Regions from separate parts of the Comamonas sp. GB3 AK4-5 genome, predicted to be linked through region 2. Evidence: predicted binding sites of a transcription regulator. Region 2 holds the regulator's gene; the other holds the start of a gene.
The links. The regulator sigma-54, encoded in region 2, starts transcription at its own class of promoters, with help from an activator protein. The targets are predictions, from matches to a motif close to TGGCANGNAANCTGCTTT.
Positions count from the first base shown of each region.

Region 1: urtA (urea ABC transporter substrate-binding protein) is a predicted target of sigma-54. The motif match lies at 9,898-9,915, and genes of this name have one in related genera.

Region 1 covers NZ_CP166730.1:3,753,010-3,764,821, forward strand. Annotated here, with positions in the region: gene ACA027_RS16915 (M48 family metallopeptidase) at 1-642, shown strand, start outside; gene ACA027_RS16920 (haloacid dehalogenase type II) at 767-1,492, shown strand; gene ACA027_RS16925 (TetR/AcrR family transcriptional regulator) at 1,788-2,477, opposite strand; gene ACA027_RS16930 (hypothetical protein) at 2,677-3,372, opposite strand; gene urtE (urea ABC transporter ATP-binding subunit UrtE) at 3,708-4,400, opposite strand; gene urtD (urea ABC transporter ATP-binding protein UrtD) at 4,529-5,416, opposite strand; gene urtC (urea ABC transporter permease subunit UrtC) at 5,406-6,551, opposite strand; gene urtB (urea ABC transporter permease subunit UrtB) at 6,839-8,380, opposite strand; gene urtA (urea ABC transporter substrate-binding protein) at 8,577-9,842, opposite strand; gene ACA027_RS16960 (gamma-glutamylcyclotransferase) at 10,009-10,542, opposite strand; gene ACA027_RS16965 (antibiotic biosynthesis monooxygenase) at 10,702-11,061, shown strand; tRNA gene ACA027_RS16970 (tRNA-Ser) at 11,154-11,243, shown strand; gene ACA027_RS16975 (hypothetical protein) at 11,397-11,675, shown strand; gene ACA027_RS16980 (hypothetical protein) at 11,792-11,812, opposite strand, start outside.
Region 2 covers NZ_CP166730.1:4,913,065-4,924,876, forward strand. Annotated here, with positions in the region: gene ACA027_RS21715 (methyl-accepting chemotaxis protein) at 1-221, shown strand, start outside; gene ACA027_RS21720 (methyl-accepting chemotaxis protein) at 368-2,206, shown strand; gene ACA027_RS21725 (hypothetical protein) at 2,237-2,590, shown strand; gene ACA027_RS21730 (ribokinase) at 2,665-3,672, opposite strand; gene ACA027_RS21735 (RNA polymerase factor sigma-54) at 3,899-5,476, opposite strand; gene lptB (LPS export ABC transporter ATP-binding protein) at 5,545-6,318, opposite strand; gene lptA (lipopolysaccharide transport periplasmic protein LptA) at 6,315-6,962, opposite strand; gene ACA027_RS21750 (thiol:disulfide interchange protein DsbA/DsbL) at 7,245-7,898, opposite strand; gene ACA027_RS21755 (SPOR domain-containing protein) at 8,112-8,789, opposite strand; gene argS (arginine--tRNA ligase) at 8,808-10,514, opposite strand; gene ACA027_RS21765 (DUF2214 family protein) at 10,584-11,030, opposite strand; gene ACA027_RS21770 (LysR family transcriptional regulator) at 11,027-11,812, opposite strand, start outside.

The DNA.
Region 1 (11,812 bases), 1.2 Mb from region 2:
AAGAAGCTGCTCAACACCGACCAGGCCATGACCCAGCGGGTGCGCAAAATCGGCCAGGACCTGATCGCCCATGTGGCCGTATTCCGCCCTGACGCCCAGAACTGGGCCTGGGAGATCAATGTTTTCGAGTCGGACGAGATCAACGCCTTCTGCGCTCCCGGGGGCAAGATCGGGGTCTACACCGGCATTGTGCGCAAGCTGCAACTCAGCGATGACGAGCTGGCCGCCGTCATGGGCCATGAAATCGCCCATGCCCTGCGTGAGCACTCGCGCGAAAAAGTCTCGCAGCAAGTCCTATCGAATGTGCTCACCGCCACCGTGTCGGCCGCCGCTGGCATAGACAGCAGCTTGCTGGATGCGGGCTCCAATCTGCTGGTGCACCTGCCCAACTCCCGCGCCATGGAGCTGGAGTCCGATGTCATCGGCCTGGAACTCATGGCCCGCGCCGGCTACAACCCAGCGAACGCGTCCTCGACCTGGAAGAAGATGCAGCGGCTGAGCGGAGGCCAGCAAGGCGCGGGCTTTCTCAGCACCCACCCCGCCAACAACGACCGCATCACCACGCTGGAGGCCTATGTCCCCACCGTGCTGCCACTCTACGAAGCAGCGCTGCGCGCCAGGCCCCCAAGCCGCAAGCATTGAAAAGGTCTTGCGCCCCATGCGTAGGCGCACCGCAAGGAGGTTCAACACGTGCGCAGTAGCATGGGGCTGCGCATGCTGTCACCGGGGCCAGCCCCCATAGCCGCCCAATGCAGGCCTGCACACCATGGGCGGCACCATGCATGTATTTCTCCCTCGCATTCTGGCCTTCGATATTTTTGGCACCGTGGTGGACTGGCACGGCAGCATCGTGCGCGAGATGCAACGCTATTACCCGCAAGTGCCCGCCGCCGACTTTGCCCGCGCCTGGCGCGCGGGCTACCAGCCGGCCATGGAACAGGTGCGCAGCGGGGCCCGGGGCTGGGCACGCCTGGATACCCTGCACCGCCAGATACTGGACAGCATCCTGCCCCAGTTCGGTCTGGGTCATCTGGACGAGGAGCAGCGCCAGCAGCTCAACCGGGTCTGGCAGCGGCTGGCCCCCTGGGGCGATGCTGTGGCCGGCCTCAGCGAGCTCAAGCAGCACTTCACCATCTGCACGCTGTCCAACGGCAACCTCGGCCTGCTGACGGCCATGGCCAAGCATGCGGGCCTGCCCTGGGACTGCATTCTGAGCGCCGAGGTTTTCAGAGCCTACAAGCCCAGCCCCTCGGTCTACCTGGGCGTGGCCGACATCTTTGGCGTGGAGCCCAGTGAAGTGATGCTGGTGGCCGCCCACCACAACGACCTGGCAGCCGCGCGCGGCTGCGGCCTGCAGACCGCGTATATCGAGCGCCCGCTGGAGTTTGGTGCCGACCAACCCAAGGACGTCTCTGCCCAAGCCGGCAATGGCTGGCATGCGCGCAATCTGCTGGATCTGTCACGGCAGCTGCAAACCACCAGGACGGTTTGATTGCGCAGGCCGCTGCCTTAGAGCGTGTTCACGATCTCCTCGCGACGCGCCAGTGTCTTTGCGGGATGGGATACAAGGCGCGATACCGCAGCAATAGCCGCGCTATTGCGAGGATTCGCAACACAGCAGACCGCCCGCAAAGCCACTGGCCCGAAGGGTTGGAGCGAAATCGGGCGATTTCTTCGCGCTGGCGCTTGCTTGCACCCCGGTGCAAGCTGCGCCCCATCACTTCGAACTCATCCCGATTGCGCTCCAACGCGCCTGCGTAGAGATCGTGAACACGCTCTTAGCCTACCTAGGCTTTTGCAATACCCTGGCTCAAGGGGCAGGCCTGCGCCTCGGTCTGCGTGCTGTCCGCCGTGGGGCGCAGCAGATGCAGCAGCATGGCCTTGTGCCGTGGGCGCAGGGCCTCGATGTCCTCGGCACTCAGTGGATTGCCGCTGGCCAGAATCATGAACAGGCTGTGCAGCAAAGGCGTCATCAGCAGACTCCAGTCCAGCAGCTTGGAGTTGCAAGGCAGCAGACCTTGTTCAATGCCGTGGCGAATCAATCGCTCGTGGTTTTTTTCCGTCTGCTGGATGACCTGCTGGTACCACTGCTTGATGGCTGGCGGCAGGCGTGGGCTTTCGGCGAGCAGCAAGCGCAATGTAGGCAAGACACCGGGAAGGGCCAGCCGCCCCAGCGAATGCTCGACAAAGGCATCCACCAACGCTTCCAGGGTTTGCACTTCTTCGGGCCACCAGCGGAAGTTTTCATCCAGCGAATGCTCCAAAAGCCTTTCCAGCAGCGATTGCAGCAGCGCTTCCTTGGAGGCGAAATGGGCATACAGCCCGCCTTTGGAAAGGCCGGCGGCCTTCGCAATATCGTCCATGCGCGCAGCCGTATAGCCGCAGCGTGCGAACTCAGACAAGGCGGCATTCAGTATCTGGCAGATACGAAGTTCCGCAGGAAGGCGCTGCCGCAAGGCAGGGGAAGGAGCAGACATGGCAATGGGGCAGCAGTCAATTTTGGCTGCCATTCAATCACAACTTGCGTGCTTCCCACTGACTCCGCAGCAATACAGGCCTGGGCATGGCTGCGGGTGGCACCACCAACAGCATAGGCAGCGCTGATGCGACGCCCTCCACGGCCCCGTAGCAGTACAGCGGTGCAGCCGCCGCGGCCGGGCTGCTGTGGTGAGCGGTCTACCTGCCTGACTCTTGCTGCACTGGTTGGCGCAAATGGAAAACCACCATGGCCTGGGCCAGCAGCAATGCCAGATAGCCCAGGGTTTCCATCAGCTCCTCCAGCACCATCACCTGCGTGCCATACCAGTCCTCCAGGCGTACAAAGCCATGCCCTTCCGCATTGGTGGCAAGCACCATGTACGCCACAAACTGCCCCAAGGCAAACAGCGGCAGGGCCCGCTCACGCGCCAGGCGCAGCAACACCTCACTCCACACCCGGTAATGCAGCCACCAATAGGCCGCAAGAAGCCCCATGGCAGCCAGCACATAGGGCACAGCGGGGCGATACCAGAGATGCTTGGAACTCCAGGACGGCCCCCACTCGGTCATCATTTCCGGCGGTACAAACACAGCCCCCCAGGCGAGCTCTCGCCCCAGAAATGCGATCCAGAACAGTGCGGCAATGGCCAGCAAGGCCTTGCTACTCGGCGTACGCAATTCGCGAACGGCCGCCATGGCGGCCAGGCCACCGGCCAGCAAAATGAAATTCTGTGCGCCTTCCAGTGGACCGCTTTCCCACGCCGTCCACTGCGGCATCAAATCCATCAAGGGGAAAGCACAGAACGCCCCCAGAAGAATCAAGAAATTCCACCACATGAAGTGAGGGGCTCGGCCATGGGCGTCTGCCCCTGCGGCTTCGAAAATTGTCGTCATAAAAACCTGTTGGGAACCCAGGCAGGCCTGCAGTCTTGCTGCCATGCCTCGCCCATCACAGGCGGCCTTGTGTGGCTGTAGCGCTCGGCCCCAGCACAGCAAGACCGCCAAAGCAGTTTGCGGTTTTGCATTCTATTAAAAACCGACCAGTCGGTTTTTAATAGACCTACGCCATGCCACAGCTTGTGGAGGCTATGTCGTTCTTTTGAACATCAAGCAGCCACAAATACCCCATTGCACGGGGTTGCGGTCAGGTGCTTTTGCCGAGCCGAAAAGCAGGCCGTGTCGCAAAAACTCAGGCCTGCAACATGGGCACCGGCCGAAATGGCTTGCCACTACACCGCCACCAGGGATCTGATCTCGTCGGCAATATCCGGCTGAAACCGGGCCGCGTAGCGGACCGCTCCACGCTCCATCACCACCACGTGATCGGCCAGCTCCAGGGCAAAGTCCACATACTGCTCGCACAGCAGCACGGCTAGGCCGCGCTCCTTGGCCAGCATGCGGATCACCCGGCCTATGTCTTTGATGATGCTGGGCTGTATGCCCTCGGTGGGCTCGTCCAGAATCAGTAGTTGGGGCCCGGGTGCCAGCGCACGGGCAATGGCCAGCTGCTGCTGCTGGCCGCCCGAGAGGTCACCGCCGCGCCGCTGCAGCATCTCCTGCAGCACGGGAAACAGCTGGAACAGGTCTTGGGGAATGGGCGTGCGCCCGCTGCGATAGGCCAGGCCCATGCGCAGATTGTCTTGCACCGTCAGCCGCCCGAAGATCTCCCGCCCCTGGGGCACATAGCCTATGCCGGAGCGGGCGCGCTCATAGGGCGTGTGCCCCTGTATGGCCTGCCCCTGCCAGCGGATGCTGCCGCTGCGCAGCGGCAACTGGCCCATCAGGCTTTTGAGCAGCGTGGTCTTGCCCACGCCGTTGCGCCCCAGCAGCACCGTGACCTGGCCGGCCTTGGCCGTCAGGCTGACATCGCGCAGTATGTGGGAGCCGCCGTAGTACTGCTGCAGATTGCGAACTTCAAGCATATGGCACTGCCCATTCCTTTGGCGCTGGAGCGCCTTGAAAATTCATAGCATCTCTTGCTTTGAAAAAGCCAGACCCCAATGGTTTTCACCCTGAGTCGACGGCTGCAAGCGCATTGATAGCTCATTTTTTAGCGACCAAGGTACACCTCGATCACGCGCGCATCGGCCTGTACCTGGGCCAGAGTCCCCTCGGCCAGCACCCGCCCCTCACACAGCACGGTGACCTGCTCGCTGATGGCCTGGACAAAGCCCATGTCGTGCTCCACCACCATCAGCGAATGCTTGCCCTTGAGCGACAGAAACAGCTCGGCCGTGCGCGCGGTTTCCGCATCGCTCATGCCTGCCACGGGTTCGTCCAGCAGCAAGAGCCTTGGCTCTTGCACCAGCAGCATGCCAATCTCCAGCCACTGCTTTTGCCCGTGGGACAGCTCGCCGGCCTGGCGCTGCAGGCTGCCTGCCAGGTGGATGGTGTGCAGCACCTCGGCCAGCCGGTCACTGTCCGCGCTGTCCAGGCGAAAGAACAGGCTGGGCCACACCGCGCGGTCTTGGCCCTTGTGCGTTTTCAGCGCCAGCTCCAGGTTCTCGAACACCGTCAGCTGCTCGAACACCGTGGGCTTCTGGAACTTGCGGCCAATACCCAGCTGGGCAATTTCAGGCTCGTTGTGGCGCAGCAGGTCGATGGTGGAGCCGAAAAACACCGAGCCGCTGTCCGGCCGGGTCTTGCCGGTGATGATGTCCATCAGCGTAGTCTTGCCCGCACCATTCGGGCCGATGATGCAGCGCAGCTCACCCGGGGCAATGTCCAGACTCAGGCCGTTGATGGCCTTGAAGCCGTCAAAGCTCACATGCACATCATCCAGATACAGGATCCGGCCATGCGTGGTGTCCAGCTCGCCCGGCGTGGCAAGGCGGCCATAGCCAGCGGCCCGCCCACCGGATTCTGTCTGTAGCGCGGCTTCGCGCTGGGCATGTGCCAGCACACGGCGTGCGCCCTCGTCCATCAAATCAGGCGTCATGCGGCGCCTCCTTCCTGGCTCGCAGCCTGCCGTGCAACCTGGTGTGCAATTGGCGCACCAGGCCGGCCAGCCCCTGCGGCAGCCACAGCGTCACCGCCACAAACAGCGCGCCCAGAAAATACAGCCAGACCTCGGGTGCCACCACGGTGAGCCAGCTCTTGGCCCCATTCACCAACACGGCGCCCGCCACCGGCCCCACCAGCGTGGCACGCCCCCCCACCGCGGCCCAGACCGCTATTTCGATGGAACTGGCCGTCGACATCTCGCCCGGGTTGATGATGCCCACCTGGGGCACATACAGCGCCCCGGCCACGCCACACATCATGGCGCTGAGCACCCAGATGCTGAGCTTGTAGGGCAGCGGCGCATAGCCCGAAAACATGAGCCGTGTTTCCGCATCGCGCAGGGCCTGCAGCACACGGCCAAACTTGCTGGCCACCAGCCAGCGCGCCAGCAGATAAAAGCCCAGCAAGGTGCAGCCCGTGATCACAAACAGCAGCATGCGCATCTGCGGCGTGGCCAGCGGATAGCCCAGGATGCGCTTGAAATCGGTAAAGCCGTTGTTGCCACCAAAGCCCGTCTCATTGCGGAAAAACAGCAGCATGGCGGCATAGGTCAGCGCCTGGGTGATGATGGAAAAATACACCCCCTGGATGCGCGAGCGAAAGGCGAACCAGCCAAAGATAAAGGCCACCAGCCCCGGCACGGCCAACACCAGCACCACCGTGGCGGCAAAGCTGTCCGACAGCTGCCAGAACCAGGGCAACGCCTGCCAGTCCAGAAACACCATGAACTCCGGCAGCGCGCTGCCGGTCTGGCGCATCAAATACATGCCCATGACATAGCCACCCAGCGCAAAAAACAGGCCATGGCCCAGGCTGAGAATGCCGCTATAGCCCCAGATCAAATCCATGGCCAGGGCGCAGATTGCGTAGCACATGATCTTGCCCAGCAGGCCCACGGCATAGTCGGACAGATGCAGTGCACTGCTGGGAGGCACCCACAGATTGAGCACCGGCGCCAGCGCGCACACCGCCAGCAAAGCCAGCACAAAAGCCGACCAACCCGCACGCGACAGCAACGGCTTGCGCCGCGGCAGTTGCAGCCGCGGCACCGAAGCAGAAAGAGTGCTCACATACATCTCAACCCTCCATCACACGCATACAAAGGCACAGGTGCACAGCGCTGGATAAAGCGCGCTTCCGCCAGGAACACCGCGCAAAAGCCTAGGCCGGCCGCACCGGTGCGCCCCCTGGGGGAAAGCGCCGCAGGCGACTCAGGGGCTCCGGCACAACACCCCGCTCCGCTTGAAACCACGACGCACAAAACTGGCACAGCTCAGACCAGAGACACCGCGCAAGGGCCGCCCCGAAGCGCCGGTGTCGTCCCCTGGGGGAAGGCGCCGCAGGCGACTCAGGGGGGTCATGCTCTGCCTTTCAAAGCAAACAAGCCCTGCGGCCGCTTCTGGATAAAGACGATGATCAGCACCAGCACCGCGATCTTGGCCAGCACCGCTCCGGTCCAGCCTTCGAGGAATTTGTTCAGCACGCCCAGGCCCAGGGCGGCATAGACCGTGCCTGCCAGCTGGCCCACACCACCCAGCACCACCACCATGAAGGCGTCGACGATGTAGCTCTTGCCCAGGTCCGGCCCCACATTGCCCACCTGGCTCAAGGCGCAGCCGGCCAAGCCAGCAATACCGCTGCCCAGGGCAAAGGCCAGGGTGTCCACCCTGGCCGTGTTCACCCCCGTGCAGGCTGCCATGGCACGGTTTTGCGTCACACCGCGCACAAAAAGGCCCAGGCGGGTGCGGGCAATCAACCAGGCCACGCCCGCCAGCACGGCCAGGGCAAACAGCACAATCACCACACGGTTCAGCGGCAGCATGAGATTGGGCAACAGTTGCCAGCCCCCACTCATCCACGCCGGGTTTTCCACGCCCACGTTCTGCGCGCCAAACAACGAGCGCACCAGCTGCATCAGCACCAGGCTGATGCCCCAGGTGGCCAGCAGCGTCTCCAGCGGGCGGCCATACAAAAAGCGCAACACACCGCGCTCCATCACCGCCCCCACCAGGGCTGCCGTCAAAAAAGCCATGGGGGCCGCCACCAGCAAATAGCCGTCAAAACCGCCCGGCAAGTAGCTGCGAAACAGGGACTGCACCACATAGGTGACATAGGCGCCCACCATCATCAGCTCGCCATGGGCCATGTTGATGACCCCCATCAGCCCATAGGTGATGGCCAGGCCCAAGGCCACCAGCAGCAAGATGCTGCCCAGGCTGATGCCGGAAAACACCACGCCCAGACGCTCGCCCCAGGCCAGGCGGTCATCCACCTCGGCCAGCGCGCGCGTCAGCGCCTTGCCCACCTTGTCGTCGCCCTCCTCGGCCAGACGCTCGCTCAGCAGCCGCCGGGTGGCCGGCGTGGCCGCACGCGCCAACTGGGCTGCGGCGGCCATGCGCTGGCCGGCATCGCTGCTGCCCAGCAGGGCTGCAGCACGGGCCTGCTGCAGCGCGGCTTGCACGGCAGCATCGCTTTCCTGGGCCAGCGCCTGCTCCAGCAGCGGCAGGCGCTCGGGCGTAGCATCTTGCTGCAAGGCCTGGGCTGCGGCCAGGCGCTTGGCGGCTTCGGCATGGCGCAGATCCAGCGCAGCCAGGGCGGTGTCGATCTCGCTGCGTATTCGGTTGTTGCTCACCACAGCCTCGGCATCCGCAGGCATCAGCACGGCCTGGCCGGTGACGGGGTCTACCGCCTGCTTGCCCTGCACCATCCAGGCCCTGCCCTGGGCCAGCACCACCGTATCGTCGGCCAGAGCCCGCAAAAAATCTGCCGTGCGCGCATCGGGCGCCAGCACGGCGGCCTGCAAGGCGGCGATGCGGCTGTCGCTGCCTCCGGCCGCCATGGCCTGCGCCTGCTCGGCCGTCAAGGCCTGGGCGGGGGCCGACAGCAGCCCAGCCAGCATGACAGCGCCCAGCAGGAGGCTGTGCAGGCGCAAGCGCAAGCGCAGCATTCGCCACAATTTCCACATGCAGAAATTCTTCCAAAATAAGAGCATGGTGTGCGCTCTGTATCAGCGTTTTAAGGCGTTTTGATCAAAACATTTTTCGAAAGCGCCGGCCGCCCACCAGAACGGCCAGAGCTCTCTCAGGCACAGGGGGTTACTTTTTCTCGGGCTCGTCTTTTTTCTTGTCGTTGCCGGCAATCAAAGGGCTCCAGGGCTGGGCCTTGATGGGGCCTTTGCTCTTCCACACGACGTTGAACTGGCCATCGGCCTTGATCTCGCCGATGAACACGCTTTTGTGCAGGTGGTGGTTTTTGGCATCCATCTGGCTGGTGATGCCACTGGGGGCCTGAAAGGTCTGGCCCGCCATGGCGGCAATCACCTGGTCGACCTGGGTGGTCTTGGCCTTTTCCACGGCCTGCTTCCACATGTTCACGCCGATGTAAGTGGCCTCCATGGGGTCATTGGTCAGCGGCTTTTCCTTGTGGCCGGGAATGTTCTTGGCCTTGGCATAGGCGCTCCACTTCTGGATGAAGGCCTGGTTTTCCGGGCTCTTGATCGACTGAAAGTAATTCCAGGCCGCCAGATGGCCTACCAGGGGCTTGGTGTCCACACCGCGCAGCTCTTCCTCGCCCACACTGAAGGCCACCACCGGAACATCCCTGGCCTTGAGACCGGCATTGCCCAGCTCCTTGTAGAAGGGCACGTTGGAATCGCCGTTGATGGTGGACACCACCGCCGTTTTGCCGCCCTGGCTGAACTTTTGGATGTCGGCCACGATGGTTTGGTAGTCGCTGTGGCCAAAGGGCGTGTATTTTTCGTCGATGTCGCCGTCCTTCACGCCCTTAGCTTTGAGGTAGGCGCGCAGGATTTTGTTGGTGGTGCGCGGGTAGACATAGTCGGTGCCCAGCAGCACCCAGCGCTTGGCACCACCGCCGTCCTTGCCCATCAGATAGTCCACGGCGGGAATGGCCTGCTGATTGGGCGCGGCGCCGGTGTAGAACACGTTTTTGGAGAGTTCTTCCCCCTCATACTGCACGGGGTAGAACAACAGGCCGTTGAGCTCTTCCACCACCGGCAATACCGACTTGCGCGACACGCTGGTCCAGCAGCCAAAGATCACGGCCACCTTGTCCTTGCTCAGCAGCTGGCGGCTGCGTTCGGCAAACAGCGGCCAGTCGGAGGCCGGGTCGACCACCACGGGCTCCAGCTTTTTTCCCAGCACGCCGCCCTTGGCGTTGATCTCGTCAATCGCCATCAACACCGTGTCTTTGAGCACGGTTTCCGAAATCGCCATCGTGCCCGAGAGGCTGTGCAGCACGCCCACCTTGATGGTGTCGGCAGCCTGGGCGGACAGGCCAAAGAATCCAAAGCCGGCAAGGGCCGCCGCTGCGGCCAGGGTTGTGAAACGACGCGGGTGCATGAAAACCTCCAAGGCTGGTCTATCGCCCGCCGCAGCGCGACGGGTTCAGCATCTCCTTGCAAGTCGCGTGCCACTTCTTTGCACTGCAGGTACACGCAATAGACAGCTCACGCTTTTGGTTCCATCCACAGTCAGCCGCGCACCAGATCCAGGCGGCCTTGCACCATCAACCCGAGGCCTGCACGGTGTTGAGCTGAAACACCATGCCCGGATGCGCTCCTTTGCTGCGCATCCACGCCCTCCAGTCACTGGCCGCAATCACCGGTGCCTGGCGCACAGTGGCGGGCCTGGCCTCGTAAACCAGCAAGGCCATGGGCTGCTGGCCACCCTGCAGCTGCATCACCGGCAGGGTCAGCACACGTTTACGGTACTCGCCCAGGTCCTGGGGCCACAGGCCTTCTATGCCATCCATGGCCTGCTCCAGTGCATCGTCCATGGGATAGACCTCGGCCAGCACGGCCTGCTCTCCGTGCAGCACCAGGCCCGGATACCAGCCCAGGTCATACAAAGTCCCCGTCAGCAGGGTCTTGCCCTGGCAGGCGATACCGGGCCTGAGCTTGGCGATGTCGTTGATGCAGCCCGCGCGCAAAGTGCCATACACCGCCACATGGGCGGCGCCGCAAGCGCGCCACACCGGCTGCGCATGATGGACAACGCCTGGTTCATCCAAAGGGAGCGATATATCTGCAGACTTCGTCATGAGGCTTCATCCATTCCAGTGGCACACAGCGCAGGCACACGCAAAAAACACACCCATCCAGTCTGCAAGCCGTTTCTGGATGAGAACAGACACTCTTTTTTACGGAGCACGGCCCTCCGACGCCTATGCTTTGCCTTTCCGCCACTCGCCATTCCCGCCATGCTCCCGCTGTTTGCACAAACACCCCCACCGCCCTATTACGCGGCCATCTTCACCTCGCAACGCACGGTAGGGGAGCGGGGCTATAACGACATGGCCAACCACATGGCCGCACTCGCCAGCCAACAGCCCGGCTACCTGGGCGCTGAGAGCACACGCGATACCGACGGCTTTGGCATCACCGTGTCGTATTGGGAGAGCGAAGCCGCCATTCAGCAATGGAAGCGCAACGCCGAACACCAGGTCGCCCAGCACAAAGGGCATCGCATCTGGTATCAGCACTTTGAGCTGCGCATCGCCAAGGTCGAGCGCGCCTACGGCATGGGGCACGAGCCCAGGGCCATCGCAGCCAGCAGCTAAGAACATGTTGATGGTCCCTACGCCCCCATGTGGGCGCACGGTTGGCGCCCAAGCGCAAAACCCCGATGCGCTTGTGTAGAATCGCAGCTTCCGGAGGTTTGGGTGAGTGGTTTAAACCAGCAGTCTTGAAAACTGCCGAAGGAGTGATCCTTCCGTGAGTTCGAATCTCACAGCCTCCGCCAGCACACTAGGAAACAAGCGCCTTTCAGGCGCTTTTTCTTTCCTACCCATCAATCTACCCATCATTGATGAAGGTGCTTAAATTGCCAGAAATTCACACCTCATCATCCGTCTGGTAAACACCATCACCGCATCGAGCGCTGTAGCATTTGCGCATGACAGATGCTCTTCCTGATGAAGCAGAACTACGCCTCCTTGCAGCCAAAGAAGAAGGCCGCCGGGACTATCACAGAATGCGCGGCGAGTTCCGCCCGCCTTATCCGTTTGGCACCAGAGAGTACAACGCGTACGAGAACGAGTGGAAGCAGGCGCTGAAGCGCGCAAGCTCGGCGTACGGCTGCTGGACTGCTGATCAATATTGGTGCCCAGAACCTCCGGAGCCGACACTCTACAAGGCCCCAAAGGAGAATGAGTACGCGCGGCGTAAGGGCTGATTTTCATTAGCGTGCGGGTTTATCTGCCCCATCTGTAAAACGAAAAAAATGCCCCCAGGCAACCCGGTGAAGGGCGCCTGGGGGCGTGTTGGTTTCAGGGATGGGAGACTTGCTCGCTAGCGCAGGTACTCAAAGGT
Region 2 (11,812 bases):
ACGCCAGCCAGGAGCAAAGCCGGGGCATTGCCGAAATCGGCGGCGCCGTCAGCCAGATGGACCAAGGCACGCAGCAAAACGCCGCCTTGGTGGAAGAGGCCACGGCCGCCGCACAGGCCCTGCAGCAACAGGCCCACCAACTGGCCGACGCGGTGGCGGGCTTCCGACTGGATGCCAACCACGGCACCGCGTCCTCGCACCCGGCACTGCTGCAGCGCTGAGCAGCCTGCCCACGCCCCATGCATCCTGGGTGCGTGGGGCAGTGCTGCACCCTAAATCCCGAGAGGCCTATCCTCCCAAACGGGGCCGCCGCCTTGGTAGGCTTTGGTTACATTTGGCTCACCCTTTCCCTCTCGGAATCACAGCCATGTTCCAAAGTCTGCGCGCCCGCCTGATCGGTATTTGCGTGGCCATCACCACGCTGTCACTGGTGGTCCTGGCCCTGGTGAGCTTCTTCATCGTCCGTGGCAACACGCTGTCGGGTCTGGACGAACGCATAGGCCAGCTCACGCATGTCCACGCCCATGTGCTGACGGAATGGGTACAGGAAAAGCAGCGCATCACCGGCGCCATCCAATATGCGCTGGGCCAGGCCGATCCTCTGCCCTTTTTGCGTGCAGCCAAACAGGCCGGTGGCTTTGACGACGCATACATAGGCTTTGCCGACAAGCGCCATGTGTTTCTCGACCCGGTGGATGCGGGCTACGACCCCACACAGCGCCCCTGGTACCAGCTGGCCATGCAGGCCGGAAAACCCATTTTGACGCCGCCCTATGTCGACGCCACCAATGGCAAGCTGACCCTCAGCTTTGCCGAGCCAGCCGGCCCCAAAGGCAAGCCCAATACCGTGGTGGCCGCCGATATGTACATGGACAGCGTGGTCCAGCAGGTGGCGGCCATCCACCCCATGGCCAAGAGCTTTGCCTTTTTGCTGGATGGCCAATCGAATATCTTGGTCCACACCCAGCAGGAGCTGATCCTCAAGCCCTCCACCGCCCTGGCACCCGAGCTGACGCCCGCGCTGCTGAGCAAGCTGGCCAGCGAGGGAGGCCATGCCCAGGCCCAGATTGGCGGCGCCACCCAGATGCTGTATGCCGCCCGTGTGGAAGGCACGCCCTGGGTGCTGGCCGTGGCCGTGGACCGTGACGAAGCCACCCTGCCGCTGCGCCGCCTGCTGCAGGTGTCCGTGCTGATCACCGTGCTGTGCGTGCTGGCCGCCGTGGTCCTGGTGGCAGCAGCCGTCAGCCACCAGCTGCGCCGCCTGGCCGTGGTGCGCGATGCGCTCAACGACATCGCCTCCGGCGACGGCGACCTCACCCGCCGCCTGGGCACCGAGGGCAATGACGAGCTCACCCAGATTGCCCGCGCCTTCAACCAATTTGTGGACAAGATCGCTTCGGTGCTGGTGCGCATACGCGATTCCTCGGAATCGGTGCGCCTGGCCACAAGCGAAATCGCCAGCGGCAACCAGGACCTGTCTTCGCGCACCGAGCAGCAGGCCAGCGCGCTGGAACAAACCGCCGCGGCCATGGAACAGCTCACCGCCACCGTGCAGCAAAACGCGGCCAATGCCCAGCAGGCCAACCAGCTGGCCGCCAATGCCTCCGACATTGCCTCCCACGGCGGCACCGTGGTGAACCAGGTGGTGCAAACCATGGGGGGTATCGATGCGGCGTCACGCAAGATCGTGGACATCATTGCCGTCATTGACGGCATCGCTTTCCAGACCAATATCCTGGCGCTGAATGCCGCCGTGGAAGCGGCCCGCGCCGGCGAGCAAGGCCGCGGTTTTGCCGTGGTGGCCGGCGAGGTGCGCACCCTGGCCCAGCGCAGCGCCGAAGCCGCCAAGGAAATCAAGCAGCTGATCGACGACTCCGTCAGCCAGGTGAGTACCGGCAGCCTGTTGGTGCAGGATGCCGGCACCACCATGCAGGACGTGGTGGACAGCGTGCGCCGCGTCACCGCCATCGTCTCCGAGATCAGCAATGCCAGCCAGGAACAAAGCCGGGGCATTGCCGAAATCGGCGGCGCTGTCAGCCAGATGGACCAGGGCACGCAGCAAAACGCCGCCCTGGTGGAAGAGGCCACGGCCGCCGCACAGGCCCTGCAGCAGCAGGCCCACCAGCTGGCCGATGCGGTGGCGGGCTTCAGGCTGGAAGGCCACCACGGCACCGCGTCCTCACACCCGGCACTGCTACGGGGCTAAGAACCATGAGACGCCGCATAAGATAGGCGTATGCCATTGCCCTCTTTGCTTTCCATCGCGGCCCAGCCCCGCGCCCTGCTGGGCGCTCTGGCGCTGACCTTGCTCGGTGCCTGCCAGTCCGCGCCCACTGCAGCACCCGCTGTGCCATCCGCCGCGCAGCCCGCTGCAGCGGCAGTCAGTGCACCCCAGACTTCCAGCGAAGCCGCGCCAGAGGCCCTCATTCTGGGTGGCCACACCGATGCCCATGGCTGCAAGCCATCCACCGGGAATTCCTGGTGCCAACGTACCCAGCGCTGCGAGCGCCCCTGGGAGCTGGCCCTGCAGCGCGGCTTTGAGAACACGCCGGCAGGCTGGCACGCCTACTGCGACGGCAGCACGCGCTGAAGCGCAGCCTGGTGGCGTCGCTGCATCACTCCTTGTTCAGGAGCGGCTTATGCAAGCGTCATCAGCAGAATGTCTCACTCCAGCTCGCGCACCAGCGCCAGCGCTTCCACCTGCGCCCGGGTGGGAATAGAGGGCTGTGCACCGGCTTTGCCCATGCACAGGCTGGCCGCACGAATGCCCCAGTCCACGGCATCGGCCAGGCTGTCGCCTTCGGCCAAGCGGGTGACCATGGCCCCTAGAAAGCTGTCGCCCGCGCCCGTGGTGTCCACCACGGGCAAGTCCAGGGCGGCATGGTGACGCGGCGAGCCCCGGGCCACCCCGGCCACCGCGCCTTGTGCCCCCAGGGTGAGCACCACCTGCTGCACCCCACGCGCGAGCAAGGCCTGGCAGGTCTGCTGCGCCGCAGCCGGGCCGTCGACCTCCAGACCGGTCAGTGCCGCGGCCTCCTGCGCATTCACCACCAGGGTGTGCACCAGGGGCCACCAAGCCGCAGGCAGCATGCGCACGGGTGATGGGTTGAGCACCACGCGGCAGCCCGCGCTGTGGGCCGCCTGCAGGGCCTGCAGGACCACGGCATCGGGCACTTCCAGCTGCAGCAGCAGAAAATCTGCCTGGGCCAACGCATAGAGCAAAGCCTCCTCGGGCAGCACCAGCTCGGCATTGGCACCGGCCACCACGCAGATGCGGTTTTCGCCCCCTGGCTCGACCATGACCACGGCCGTGCCCGTGGGCACGCTTTCCTGCACCGCCACATGCTCCACGTTGATACCGGCCGCGTGCAGCGCCAGCCGCAGCTGGTTGCCGGGCTGGTCGCGCCCCACGCTGGCAAACAGCGTGACTTCAGCCCCCTGGCGCGCACAGGCCAGGGCCTGGTTGCCGCCTTTGCCACCCGGGGTGGACTGCAGGGTCTGGGCCAACACCGTCTCGCCCGCCTGGGGCATGCGCTCCAGGGTCAGCACCAGGTCCATGTTCAGACTGCCCACCACGGCCATGTGTGCCACGCGGTGCGGCAGGCCTGCTGCGGCCCTTTCGGCCGCCGAGGTGGTGCGGGGCAAGGCCCCGGAAGAAAGCGGTGCAACCATGGTCTGTCTCCTGCCTGTAGGGGGTTGCCAAGCCAAGGCCTGCTTGCCACGCAAGCCGCCAGCGCGTGGCTCCCAATGTGCCTGTTTCCACCGGCCCGCGCCATGGCGGTAGCTACTGACCCGCAGGGGTATGTCCACCCTGTCTACCCAGCCGGCATGCTGCGCAGTGCGGTGGGTACCGCAGCCCGGCTTTCGCTACTGCTTTGGTAGCTATCCACGCTGATATTTACAGCTTTTTGCGCAGATTGGCTGGTGCAATCTTCAGCGCATCGCGGTATTTGGCCACGGTGCGGCGGGCGCAATCAATGCCCTGTTCCTTGAGCATGTCGGCGATCTGGCTGTCCGACAGCGGCTTTTTCACGCTCTCTGCCGAGACGAATTGCTTGATCAGCGCCCGCACTGCCGTGCTCGAGGCATTGCCGCCGGTTTCCGTGCCCAGGCCGGAGCCGAAAAAGTACTTCAGCTCATAAGTGCCATGGGGCGTGGCCATGTACTTGGCCGTGGTCACGCGGCTGATGGTGGACTCATGCAGGCCCAGCTCATCGGCAATATCGCGCAACACCAGCGGGCGCATGGCCAGGTCGCCATGCACAAAGAAATTCTTCTGCCGCTCCACGATGGCGCGCGAGACACGCAAGATGGTGTCAAAGCGCTGCTGCACGTTCTTGATGAACCAGCGCGCCTCCTGCAGGCGCTGCTGCAGGCCGGCATGGCCTTCGCTGCCCTTGTGGCCGCGCAACGCACCGGCATAGATGTCGTGCACGCGCAGCCGCGGCATCACATCGGCATTGAGCTGCACATTGAACTGGGGTGTGCCTTCGCTGGCACGGCGACTGGAGCGGGTGACGATCACATCCGGCACAACGATGTGGCGCTCCACATCGGCAAAGCGCCGGCCGGGCCGGGGCTCGAGCCGGGCAATCAGCGCCATGGCGGCGCGAACGCGCTCCTCATGGTGGCCGGTGAGCTGCAGCAGACGGCGCACATCGCGCCGCGCCAGCAGGTCCAGCGGCTGTGCGCAAATGGCCAGCGCCGTTTCCAGTACGGCGGGATCGGCTTCGCGGCGCTGCTGCAAATGCTGCAGCTGCAGTTGCAGGCATTCGCCCAGATCACGCGCCCCCACGCCCACGGGTTCCAGGCTGTGCAGCAAACGCAGCGCCACGGTGAAGCGGTGCACCAGCTCTTCCAGGCGCTCCGGGTCTTCGCAGCCCGCCAAGCCTTCGGCCAGGGACTGCAGCGTGTCTTCCAGATAGCCGTCGTCGTTCAGGTTTTCAATCAGATAGCGCAGCACATGGCCGTCCAGCTCGGACAGGTGCAGCGACAGCGCCTGGCGCAGCAGGTGGTCGGTCAGCGATTCATGGGCACGCGCCAGATCCAGTGCGCTGATGCCCTCCTCCCCGTCCTTGAGCGCGCCGCGCGCCGGGGCGTCCCCGCCCCATTCGCTGTCATCGGGCTGCAGGTCGTGGCCGCCGTCGCCGTCCCAGTCGGGGGCATCGAAATCGGCGGCACTTTCTGCATTGTTTGGGCCTTCAGCGCTTTCTGCACCAGCGTCTGAAGCTCCTGAAAGTGCAGCTTGTTCGGCCCCGTAGTCATCGGCCTGGGCCGGGGCATCGGATTGGGACAGCCCGAAGTCTTCGCGCGGGGCTTCTTCGGGGGAAAGCTCCAGAAAAGGGTTGTCGTCGAGCATCTGCTCGACTTCCTGGGCCAGCTCCAGGGTGGACAGCTGCAGCAGCCGGATCGACTGCTGCAATTGCGGCGTCAAAGCCAAATGTTGCGAGACTCGCAAGGACAAACCTGGCTTCAACGTGGCGCTCCCTTGGTGCTCGGTGTCTTCGGCGTGGTGATGGTGGAGGCTGGTGGTGGAAGCCGGGCTTACATGCGGAAATGTTCGCCCAGGTAGACCCTCCGGACTTCGGCGTTCTCCACGATCTCTTCCGGCGTACCCTGCGCCAGCACATGGCCGTCGCTGATGATGAAGGCGTGGTCGCAGATGCCCAGCGTCTCGCGCACGTTGTGGTCGGTGATGAGCACGCCGATACCGCGTTCCTTGAGGAAGCCGATGATGCGCTGGATCTCGATCACCGCGATGGGGTCGATACCGGCAAAGGGCTCGTCCAGCAGGATGAAGCGCGGCTGCGTGGCCAGCGCCCGGGCGATTTCCACACGGCGGCGCTCGCCACCGGACAGGGCGATCGCGGGCGAGGAACGCAGATGGTCCACCCGCAGCTCCTTGAGCAGATCTGTCAGGCGCTGCTCCACCTCGGCCTTGGACAGGGGCTTGTCCTGGGCGTCGCGCTGCAGCTCCAGCACGGCGCGCACATTCTCTTCCACGCTGAGCTTGCGGAAGATGGAGGCCTCCTGCGGCAGATAGGACAGCCCCAGACGCGAGCGCTGGTGGATGGGCATGTTCGCCACCGAGTGGCCATCGATGTGGATGTCACCGGCATCGCTGCGCACCAGGCCCACGATCATGTAAAACGAGGTGGTCTTGCCCGCTCCATTGGGGCCGAGCAAGCCCACCACCTCGCCCTTTTGCACGGTGAGCGACACATCCTTGACCACCTTGCGGCTGCCATAGGATTTGGCCAGATGGCGTACTTCCAGGCTGCTGGCAGCGGGGGACGGGGTCTCGGCGGCAGTGGTCACGGTTTGCGCGGGTTCAGGTTGTTGGACGGCTGCAGTGGCGACACGGTGTTCGCCGGTGCCGCAGGCGCTGCGGCCGGTGGGGTCTTGGGCACCAGTACGGCACGCACCCGGCTGCCGGAGCTGTTGGCCGCTTCCGCGCTGCCCGGCGTGGGTCGGCGGCTGCCGTCCACGGTGAACACGTCGGTCAGGTTGTTGTAGGTGATGATGGTGCCGGTGATGTCGTCACTCAACGTGGCACCGGTGTAGCGGCGCAGCTGACCGCGCTGGATCAGGCGCACATCATCTTTTTTGCCGTCGTACTCGATGATCTCGCCTTCGCCTTCCACATATTCCTCGGGCGCGCCCGCCAGGGTGTCGCGCTTTTGGCGGAAGAAGGCGCGCTTGCCCTTCTCGGCCCAGACCTTGCCGAACTGGTAGCCCTCGGCATCCTGGCGCACTTCGAGCCTGGCTCCGCGCAGCAAGATGGTGCCCTTGGTGAGCACCACGTTGCCGGTGAAGGTGCTGACCTGCTGCAACTCGTCGTGGTGCAGCGCGTCAGCCTCAATGTTCATGGGTTTGTTGCGATCGGCCTTTTCGGCCTGGGCCGGACCCATGGCACCAGCCAGGGCTGCCAGCAGAAGCAGCGGGAGGAGTTTGCGTGTCATAGAAGGCATGAATCTTGCTGCCATTGTAGGGGGTACGGACATCAGCCCAGCGTGTGCTGGGCCAGCGATGATGTTACGGTCTGCTCCAGCACATTGCAGACAACAAAAAGCCCGCACAACGGCGGGCTTCCACTGCGGCAGATCACCGCACAACAAACACTGCACTCACTCGCAGCGTTGAGACTGGCACGGCCCATACCAGGGCACCGCGCAAGGGCCGCCCCGCAGCGCCGGTGCCGTCCCCCTCCGGCGAAGCCAGAGAGGGGGAAGGCGCACAGCGCCTCAGGGGGTGTCCTTACTTCTGCCCGCCAGATACTCCACCACAGCCAGCACGTTCTGCATGCTGCCGGCACGGGGGCCATCGGTGTAGTACTTGCCGGCCACGCCCATGGAAGGCACGCCCTCCACGTCGTACTCCTGCTGCAGCTGCGTGGCCTTGCGGATCTGGTTGGAGACCGAGAAGGAGTTGTAGACCTCCTTGAACTTGGCCACGTCCACACCCTGCTTGCCCACCCAGGCAAAGATGTCCTCGTCCTTGGCCAGCCTGTTGCGCTCCGCATGGATGGCGTGGAACACCTTGATATGCAGGGCATCAAAATTGGGCATGGCCTGCAGCGCAAAGAAAAGCTTTTGCTGGGGCACGAAGCTGGCGTTGAAGGCCACGGGCACGCGGCGCACGCTCACATTGGCAGGTGCTTTTTGCTTCCACGCGGCGAACAAGGGCTCGAAGTCCTTGCAATGCGGGCAGCTGTACCAGAAGAACTCGACCACCTCCACCTTGCCAGCAGGCGCTTCCGTGGTGGCGGGCTTGGACAGCTTCACATAGTCCTTGCCTTCCTTGGGCGCAGCCGCCTGGGCGTGGACGCTGGATGCGGCGCCCAGCGCCAGTGTGGATGCGACCGAAGTGACGGCCAGGGAAAACTCACGGCGTTTCATCAAAGCTACTCCTGTTGATTGTTTGCGTAGTGCCACATCAGAGCCCTGGCGAGGCAAAAAGTTCGGTGTGATGCAAAAGCCCTGGGGCGCCCCTGGCCCATGTCAGGGCTGCCGTGCAAGGGCCGCCCCGCAGCACCGGCAGCGTCCCCCTGCCCGCAAGCGCAGCGAAGCGAGAGCGGGGGGAAGGCGCGCAGCGCCTCAGGGGGGTGCTCCTTACTTCGCCACCCTCACCAAAGCCGAATCCACTCCGGCCCCATCGAGCTTGCCCTTGAGCTGCTCAGCGTCATCACGCTTGCCAAACGGGCCCACGCGCACACGGAACACGGTGCGGCCGTTTTGCTCGCGCTCGCTCACGCGGGACTCCCAGCCCAGCATGGCCAGCTTGGCGCGCTGGGCGTCGGCATCGGCCTGGGTGCGGAAGGCTCCGGCCTGCACAAAGTAGTCAAAGCCATCGGCTGCCGCAGCGGACTTGGCCTCGGACTGCTTGAGCTTCTGGTTGGCCAGATCACCCAGCGGGTCGGAAGAAGTCGTCTTGCCTTCGGGCTTTTTGACCTCGGGCGCCGTGGTCGGCGGCGGAGTCACCCCTGTGGCCGGACCGGAAGTGGCCGGTGCCGTAGGTGTACCCTCGACCGGCGCGGTCGGCGCTGGCGTGGCAGGCTGCGTCACGGGCTGGGTCGGCGCCGTGGCCGGGTTCTTGCCATACAGCGGCGAGTTGGGGTCCCAGTTCTTGTTGCGCTCGGCTTCCTTGGCATCGGTGTCCTTGGGGGTCTTGGTGAGAAAGGGCACAGGCACCTTGGTCACATACACCGCCACCGCCAGAGCGGCACCCAGGCCGATGATGATGCCCAGGATCAGGCCGATCAGCGTTCCACCACGTTGCTTGGTCTTCATAATTTCAAGAGTCAATGCTTACATGCGTTCAGGCGCGGACACACCCAGTACGGCCAGGCCATTGTGCAGCACCTGGGCCGTGGCGGCGACCAGGGCCAAGCGCGCCAGCTTGACCGCTTCATCGTCCACCAGGATGCGCTCGGCGTCATAGTAGCTGTGGTAGCTGGAGGCCAGGTCGCGCAGGTAGAAGGTCACGTCGTGCGGGGCATTGCCGGCGGCGGCGGCCGTCAGCATTTCCGGGTACTTGGCCAGCAGCAGCATCAACGCCTGGGCCTGCGGGCCTTGCAGCGCGGACAGGTCCACGCTTTGCAGCAGCTCCTGCTTGCCGCCTTGCTCCTGCCAAGCCCGCAGCACCGACTGGATGCGCGCATGGGCGTATTGCACGTAGTACACCGGGTTGTCGTTGTTCTGGGCCACGGCCAGATCCACGTCAAAGGTGTATTCGGTGTCGGGCTTGCGTGACAGCAGGAAGAAGCGCACCGCATCCTTGCTGGTCCACTCGATCAGGTCGCGCAGCGTCACATAGCTGCCGGCGCGCTTGCTGATCTTCACCTCTTCGCCATTGCGCACCACGCGCACCATGGTGTGCAGCACATAGTCCGGGTAGCCCTGGGGAATGCCCACATTGGCCGCCTGCAGGCCGGCGCGCACGCGGGCGATGGTGCCGTGGTGGTCCGTGCCCTGGATGTTCACCACCTTGCCGTAGCCACGCTGGAACTTCTGGATGTGGTAGGCCACATCGGGCAGAAAGTAGGTGTAGGTGCCATCGGACTTGCGCATCACGCGGTCCTTGTCGTCACCGAACTCGGTGGACTTGAGCCACAGCGCGCCATCTTGCTCGTAGGTGTAGCCGCTGGCGATCAAGCGCTTTACGGTCTCTTCCACATGGCCGTTCTGGTAGAGGCTGGACTCCAGGTAGTACGCGTCGAACTTCAGATTGAAGGCCAGCAAGTCCTTGTCCTGCTCGTTGCGCAGATAGGCCACGGCAAAGTTGCGGATGTTGTCGTAGTCATCCACATCGCCATTGGCGGTGAATTCACGGTCATCGGCGCTGACGGTTTCCTTGGCCAAAAAGGCCTGGGCGATGTCGGCGATGTAGTCGCCGTTGTAGAAATTCTTGGCCAGCGGGTTGTCGCTGTCCGTGGGCCAGCAGTCGTCACCGGGCTTGAAGCCCTTGGCACGCAGCTGGGTGCTCTTGGTCAGGGTGTCGATCTGCACACCCGCGTCGTTGTAATAGAACTCGCGGTGCACCTTCCAGCCCTGGCTGGCGTAGAGGTTGCTGATGGCATCACCAATCGCAGCCTGGCGACCATGGCCCACGTGCAGCGGGCCGGTGGGGTTGGCGGAAACGAATTCGACCAGGATGTTCTCACCGCGCGCCGCCTGCTGGCCGAACTGGGTGCCCTGCGCCAGCACCTCGCGCACCACTTCCTGCTTGGCTGCGGGCTTGAGGCGAATGTTCAAAAAGCCGGGGCCGGCGATCTCGATGGCGTCCACCCATTGCTGGAAAGCCGGTGTGGCTTCCAGCGCGGCCTTGAGCTGCTCACCCAGGGCACGCGGATTGGCCTTGAGGGGCTTGGCCAGTTGCATGGCGGCCGTGCAAGCGAAGTCGCCATGGGCTGCCACCTTGGGGTTTTCAAATGCAGCGCGGGCGCCTGCGCCGGGCGAGAGTGTTTCGAGCTCGCCGGCCAGGGCCGCGAGCAAATCCTGTTTGACGGAAAGCATCCAGAGATTTTACGTGGCCGCCCAAGTTCCACGTTTTTGCCGGCTTTCACAACACCGGCCCACCGGCTTTTACCAGCCCCGCGCCCAGAACACGGCGATGACGGCCATCACCGGAATCAGGTGCGACTGCCACATCAGCCAGCGGCGCGTGCTGCGCACGGCGGCTTCGGGCGGCAAGCTGCCATCGGCCTGCAAGGCCTTGCGCCAGCGGCGAAATTCCAGCGAGGGTTTGATGGACATCAGCGCCACCAGCACAAACAACGTGATCTTCAGATGGAACAGCGGCTGGCCCACATACCAGCCCATGCCCTTGGCGCCCCAGACCAGGCGCGCAAGACCAGTGAGCAGCAGCACGACGGCCGAGATGCCATAGATCAGGTCCAGCCGCACCAGGCGCTGCACCACGGCGGCGTTCATCCACTCAGCACGGCACAGCGCCACTTCGCTGGTCAAAAACACCACCAGCGTCAGGATGGCCACGATATGCAGGGCGGCCAGCACGGCTTCCAGGGTCATGGAGTCACTCCTTCGCGCCAGAACTCCGGGCGCTCATAGTGCATTTTGAGGTAGTCAATCCACAGCCGCACGCGCAGCGGCAGGTGTTTGCGCTGGGGGAACACCACGTAAATGCCATTGGGAGGCGCGGCAAAGTCTTCCAGCACGGCCACCAGGCGGCCGGCCGCGATTTCGGTTTCCACCTCCCAGGTGCTGCGCCAGGCAATGCCCCAGCCGCCCAGGCACCAGTCATGCAGCACCTGGCCGTCCGAGCAATCCAGGGGCCCACCGGGCTTGATGTGCACCACCTCGCTGCCGCCGCTGTCCTGTGGCATGCGAAATGCCCAGCCCCGGGTCTGCGAGGCATCGCTGGACAGGGTCAGGCAGCGGTGCTGGACCAGCTCGCCCGGGTGGCGCGGTGTGCCGTGGCGCGCCAGATAGGCCGGCGTGGCCACGCACAGGCGACGGTTGTCGGCCATGCGCACGCTGACCAGGGAGGAGTCGGGCAGATCGCCCACGCGCACGGCGCAGTCATAGCCTTCGCCAGCCAGGTCCACCACGCGGTCGCTGAGGTTCAGCGAGATGGTCACATCGGGGTGGAGATCGTGAAAGCGCGGCACCAGCGGCGCCACATGGCGGCGGCCAAAACCGGCCGGCGCGGTGACGCGCAAATGGCCCGTGGCCTTGACGCCGCCGGCCGAGACGCTGGCCTCGGCGTTGGCCACATCGGCCAGCAGGCGCTGGCAGTCCTCCAGAAAGGCGCTGCCCTCGTGCGTGAGGCTGATGCGCCGCGTGGTGCGCAC